Linked DNA regions of Pelosinus fermentans DSM 17108. The protein of the gene in region 1 interacts with the protein of each later gene in a pairwise test. Links are inferred from orthologs where the notes say so. Each region holds a gene or a part of one and is shown on either strand. Other genes may lie near its edges. The genes, in order: tpiA and pepT.

Evidence for each region.
Region 2: the proteins of tpiA (region 1) and pepT interact in binary tests that used the Escherichia coli proteins (3 or more experiments, as listed by UniProt). The link is inferred for Pelosinus fermentans DSM 17108 from one-to-one orthologs.

The regions. Positions count from the first base shown.
Region 1 is NZ_AKVN02000001.1:1,136,182-1,139,303, reverse strand. Bases 153-2,942 are described here. They hold tpiA (triose-phosphate isomerase), read right to left. Parts: upstream 2,028-2,942; coding sequence 1,278-2,027; downstream 153-1,277. Other genes in these bases: FR7_RS05000 (phosphoglycerate kinase), read right to left, coding at 2,209-2,942; gpmI (2,3-bisphosphoglycerate-independent phosphoglycerate mutase), read right to left, coding at 153-1,266. Also shown: more of gpmI, read right to left, coding at 1-152; more of FR7_RS05000, read right to left, coding at 2,943-3,122. UniProt on the Escherichia coli protein: Involved in the gluconeogenesis. Catalyzes stereospecifically the conversion of dihydroxyacetone phosphate (DHAP) to D-glyceraldehyde-3-phosphate (G3P).
Region 2 is NZ_AKVN02000001.1:4,520,305-4,523,634, reverse strand. The notes cover bases 179-3,176. They hold pepT (peptidase T), read left to right. Parts: upstream 179-1,055; coding sequence 1,056-2,297; downstream 2,298-3,176. Other genes in these bases: pflA (pyruvate formate-lyase-activating protein), read right to left, coding at 2,948-3,176; FR7_RS20755 (hypothetical protein), read left to right, coding at 2,578-2,775; queG (tRNA epoxyqueuosine(34) reductase QueG), read left to right, coding at 179-926. Outside these bases: more of queG, read left to right, coding at 36-178; more of pflA, read right to left, coding at 3,177-3,330. UniProt on the Escherichia coli protein: Cleaves the N-terminal amino acid of tripeptides.

The DNA.
Region 1 (3,122 bases):
AACATCAACAGCAGACACAGCTTTCATTGCCGCATCTAGTTTTCCTGTATGTCCTACCATATCCGTATTGGCAAAGTTCAAGATAATCACATCAAACTTACCTGATTTTATCGCATCAATAAGTTTATCAGTGACTTCAAAGGCACTCATTTCCGGCTGTAAGTCATACGTTGCTACTTTCGGGGAAGGAACTAAAATACGTTCTTCACCTTGATAGGGTTTTTCTTCTCCGCCATTAAAGAAAAATGTGACATGAGCATATTTTTCTGTTTCCGCAATTCTCAATTGCGTCAATCCAACATTTTCCAACACTTGACCCAGGGTATTTTTTAAGAATTGAGGCTTATAGGCAATCGATGCTTCCAGCGTTTCATCATACTGTGTCATGCAGGCAAAGTATAATGGCAGCCGACCACCGCAGCGGGCAAAACCATCAAAGTTTTCGTCTACAAAAACACGGGTAATTTCCCGGGCACGATCAGGGCGGAAGTTAAAGAAAATAACGCTGTCTTTTGCTTTAACGCCGCAATCACCGCATCCATCAATTACCGATGGCAAAACAAACTCATCTGTTTTACCCTCTTTATAAGATTCGGCAACCGCATCAATGGCAGAAGTTGTATGTACACCTTCACGGCAAACCATAGCATTATATGCTTTTTCGATTCGTTCCCACCGTTTATCCCGATCCATGGCGTAATAACGTCCGGCAACTGTTGCAATACGACCAACACCGATTTCCCTGATTTTTTCTTCCAAGGCTTTGATATACTCAATTCCGCTGGAAGGTGGTACATCACGGCCATCTAGGAAGGCATGGATATATACCTTTTTCAAATTATAGCGTTTTGCTAATTCTAAAAGGGCATATAAATGATCATTGTGACTATGAACGCCTCCATCTGATAAAAGCCCCATTAAGTGCAAGGCACTATCATTCACGATAGCTTCTTCCACTGCCTTTACCAGAATTGGATTTGTAAAAAAGAATCCTTCACGGATTTCTTTGGTAATACGAGTTAATTCCTGATAAACAACTCTACCTGCACCAATATTTAAATGACCTACCTCTGAATTGCCCATTTGTCCTTCAGGTAATCCTACCGCTTCGCCAGAGCAAGTTAATGTTGTTGTCGGATATAATTCCGATAGCAGTTTCATATGAGGTGGTTCAGAGCGGACAATTGCATTATATCCGTCTTTCTCATCTCCCAGGCCCCAACCATCTAAAATTACTAGTGCAATTGGTGCTTTTAATTTACTCACCAAAACGCCTCCTAAAATTTAACGATTTTACTAAAGCCTGCAGCGTCAAGACTTGCACCACCAACTAATGCGCCGTCAATATCGCTTTTGCCCATTAATTCTGCAATATTATCAGCTTTTACGCTGCCGCCGTATTGGATACGGGTTTTATCAGCAGTATCTTGTCCAAAGACTTCCCCTACCGTACGACGAATAAAGGCACATACTTCATTCGCTTGATCAGCAGTTGCAGTGCGTCCAGTACCAATTGCCCAGATAGGCTCATAAGCAATGACTAGGCTGGCTACCTGATCTTTTGTCAGACCTTCTAAAGCAGCTTTTACTTGCTTGCCAACAAGTACTTCGGTTGTTCCCGCTTCCCGTTCTTCTAAGGATTCGCCAACACATACAATCGGTACTAATTTGCCTTCCAAAGCAGCTTTCACTTTTTTGTTCACCGATTCATCTGTTTCAGCAAAATATTGACGACGCTCAGAATGTCCTACAAGTACATACTCGCAGCAGACATCACGCAGCATCTCTGCTGTCACTTCACCTGTGAAAGCACCTTTCTTTTCCCAATGCAAGTTTTGAGCACCTAAGTGAATATTCGTGCCATGCAGTGCATTTGCTACAGCAGTTAATGTAGTAAAAGTAGGGCAAACTACAATGTCAACATCTTTTGCATCAGCAGTTAATTTACCAAGTTCCTGCACTAATGCCACACCCTGGCTGCTTGTATTATGTAACTTCCAGTTACCCGCAATAATTGGTTTACGCATCTTGTAATCCTCCATTATCATTTTTGATATGTTCATAAGAAACACTTCGCGTCTTAAAAGATAAAACCTTTGAACCGCGAAGCCGCAAAGGACACAAAGGGTTTATTTGTTTTTTACCCCTTCGTGTTCTTCGTGAATCTTCGTGCCTTCGCGGTTCACAACTTCTTTATTCTGTCTGTGCTTACTTATCAGCTAAAGCTGCGATGCCTGGGAGTACTTTACCTTCCAGGAATTCTAAGGATGCACCGCCGCCAGTGGAGATGTGGGTAATCTTATCCGCTAAGCCCACTTTTTCTAATGCCGCAATGGAGTCGCCGCCGCCTACAATGCTGGTTGCCTTAGATGCTGCAACTGCTTTAGCTACTGTTTCCGTGCCATTTGCAAAAGCATCCATTTCAAATACGCCCATTGGTCCGTTCCATACGATGGTTTGAGCTGTTTCTACGGCTTTCGCATATACCGTTGCTGTTTCAGGTCCAATATCAAGAGCCATCCACTCACTGTCAATGTTAGCAACTGCTACCGCTTTATGCTGGGCATCTGCAGCAAATTTATCCGCAATCACGACATCAGTAGGTAAAAGTAAGCTTACACCCCGTTCTTTAGCCGTAACAATCAGACTTTTTGCCAATTCCACCTTATCAGCTTCCAGCAGCGATTTTCCAATATTATAACCTTGGGCAGCAAGGAATGTATTGGCCATACCGCCGCCAATGATTAGCGTATCCACTTTCTTCAATAAATTCTCAATTACGCCGATTTTATCAGAAACCTTTGCCCCGCCAATAATCGCTACAAAAGGGTGAGTAGGATTTGCTACGGTTTGACCTACGAACAAAATTTCCTTTTCCATGAGGAAACCAGCTACTGCAGGCAGATATTTCGTAATTCCTTCTACAGAAGCGTGTGCCCGGTGAGATACACCAAAGGCATCATTAACAGCTACATCCGCTAGGCTTGCCAATTGACGAGAAAATTCCGGATCGTTCTTTTCTTCGGCTTTATGATAGCGAAGATTTTCTAACATCAAAATCTGACCTGGCTGCAAGGCTTTCGCTTTTGCTTCTGCCTCGGAACCAACACAATCAGATGCAA
Region 2 (3,330 bases), 3.4 Mb from region 1 along the record:
AAGACGAGATTGTGTTCAGCAAATTGGAGATGCAGATGAAAGAGACGTTAAGGAATTTTTGTAATTCAATTCATATTGAATGTATGGGAATAGCAGGCATTGGACCTTATTGGGAATTAGAAAGAATTTTAAAAGAACGTATTGATAAAGGGCAGTATACGGAATTTGAGGAAAAAGATCTAAAAAAGAGAATTGATCCTAAGGCAACAATGGAAAATGTACAATCGATTATTGTATGCATATTTCCTTATTATGTTGGAGAGCGGCCGGAAGCGAATATCGCAAAATATACCTGTGGGCTGGATTACCATACGGTTATAAGAGACAAATTAGAGGCAATAGGAAATTTCTTAACGAAACAGCTGCCGGAATTTGAATATAAAACTTTTGTTGATAATGGACCGTTAGTTGATCGCTATCTGGCGTATTTAGCAGGACTCGGGTTTTATGGGATAAACAGCCATATTATTACTGAAAAATATGGCTCTTATGTAGCAATCGGCTATATTCTTACCAATTATCCTTTTACAGTTGATAAACCATTACAACGTACTTGTCTGCAATGCGGTAAATGCAGTAAAGCATGTCCGGGAGAGATTATTCTTGGTAACTTTGCCATTGATCCAAGAAGATGCAAATCGTATCTGACACAAAAAAAAGGGGAATTAACAGCAGACGAAATCAAGATTATAAAAAAGACGAATTTGGTCTTTGGCTGTGATAGCTGTCAGGATGTGTGTCCGCATAATTCTCAAATTGCCTTATCTAACATAAGAGAATTCCAGGAGAATATTGTGCAGCAGCTAAGCTATGAAGAATTGACGAATCTATCAAATAAAGAGTTTAGCAGAAGATATGGAGATCGGGCTTTTAGCTGGCGAGGCAGAAAATTGCTTGTAAGAAATTTTGGATATATAATGCATTAAAAACTTATGGATTAATAGTTTGTCACTGAATAAATAAATAAAAACCCTTTGTGTCCTTTGCGTCAATTCGTTTTATCGGTTTTTTAATTTATCGAAAAAAAATATAATACAGAAGGGATGGCGTATGAAATGGAGTCAAATAAAGAGAAGTTAGTACAACGATTTATCGAGTATGCTGGTTTTAATACCCAATCGGATGGGGAGCAAAGCCAGTGCCCCAGTACAAGAGGGCAGATGGAGTTAGCTCAATATGTGGCAGAAGAGTTAAGGCAATTAGGGTTAGTTGATGTGCAAGTGGATCAAAATGGCTATGTAACGGCTACTTTATTAGCCAATGGCTGTCAAGAGGCTCCAGTGGTTGGCTTCATTGCCCATGTAGATACCAGTCCCGATATGGCTGGCGGTCCAGTCAAACCCCGTTTGGTACAAAATTATGATGGCGGAGATATTGTACTTCATTCCGAGAAGTCGATCCTGCTTTCTCCAAAAGATTTTCCTGAACTTACGAACTATATTGGGCAAGAGTTATTGGTTACGGACGGGTTAACGCTATTAGGAGCTGATGATAAGGCTGGGGTGTGCGCTATTGTCAGCGCTGTAGAGTACTTATTGTGTCATCCGGAAATACCTCATGGCAAGGTTCGCATTGGTTTTACACCTGATGAAGAGATTGGTCGGGGAGCTGATTTATTTGATGTAGCAGCTTTTGGGGCAGAATTTGCTTATACCGTTGATGGTGGGGAGCTTGGAGCGATTGAGTATGAGAATTTCAACGCAGCCAATGCAACGGTCTTCATTCAAGGAAGAAGTGTTCATCCTGGGACTGCTAAAGGAAAAATGGTTAATGCAATATCCATAGCCGCTGAATATCAGCAGATGCTGCCAGCAGGTCAGATTCCGGAATATACAGATGGTTATGAAGGCTTTTTTCATGCCCATAAACTTAGCGGTGCTGTAGAGTCGGCTTCCTTACATATATTAATAAGAGATCATGACCGTCAAAAATTTGAAAACCGTAAAATGCTGCTGGAATCAATGACAGCATTTTTAAATGTTAAATATGGTGCAGGGACTGGGACGATCGAGATTAAGGATTCTTATTATAATATGAGAGAGAAAGTTGAGCCTGTTAAATATATTATTGATTTAGCATGTGAGGCTATGGAAACAGTCGACGTAAAGCCAAGTATAAAGCCAATTCGGGGTGGTACAGACGGAGCCCGCTTATCTTTTATGGGATTACCTTGCCCAAATTTATTTACTGGCGGACATAATTTTCATGGTAAATATGAATTTCTGCCAGTAGAATCTTTAATAAAGTCAGCTGAGACTGTAGTTGAGATTATTCGTAAAGTGGGAAAACTAAAATAGAAAACAAAATTAAATAGAGATAATATCGAAAAACATTTTGAACCGCGAAGGTCGCGAAGAAATACAAAAGACACGAAGAGATAGTATGTTATTTCATATCCTTCATAGTCTTTCGATTCTTCGTATCTTCGCGGTTCAAAATGTTTTATTTTTTTATGAGGAAGTGTTAGTATTTTTTTGAAATTTACATAAGAACATCTACTATACATAATGCATATAGTATGGTAAGTAATTCGTTTTCAAGAATCGTTACTAAAAAGGGGGTGCCAAGGTGAAATATATGAGAAATGATTTTGAGAGAAGTAGTAAGGACGTAGAACAACTCATAAAAGATGCTGAGGAAAAAATAAAAGAAGTGGCGGCGATTATCGATGATGAAGTAGAAGCAACAGCAGGGAAATGGAATGTTTCTAAATGGATCATATGGACTGGAGGTACAATAGCAGTTTTGACGCTGATTAAGATTTTTATATACTAAGTTGCTGGAAAGCGTTTATCTTTAAACGGCGTACGTTTCGTAGTTGGAAAATATAAAAGAATGACGAACCGCAGAGGCACAGAGCGCGCAGAAAAAAAATTCTATCTATCTTTTCTCTGTGTTCTCTGCAACTCTGCGGTTTGATTCTATTTTAGGACGCGTCAGCGTTTTCTTACACTATGGTAATGCCTTCCGATTTTAGGATATTGGTGGCAATTGCTACATCTTGAGTGGTAGCATCAGGGACATCATCTAAGGTGTATTTCATATTTAGTGTTTTCCATTTATGCCGTCCTAAAGAGTGATAGGGCAGTAGTTCTACTGGAACTAAAGCTGGCAGAGTATGAACAAGACCAGCAAGTGCCTGCAAATCTTCTAATGAATTGGTGAGCCCGGGGATGATTACATAGCGTAACGTTACAGGAATTGACTGGGCCACATAGTTTAAATTTTCAAGAATCTGCTGATTATCAAACCCTGCTAACCAGCGGTGTTTTTGGGGGTCTACAGCTTTTATGCTAAATAATGCTGCATTGGTATAGGGCAAAACAGCAG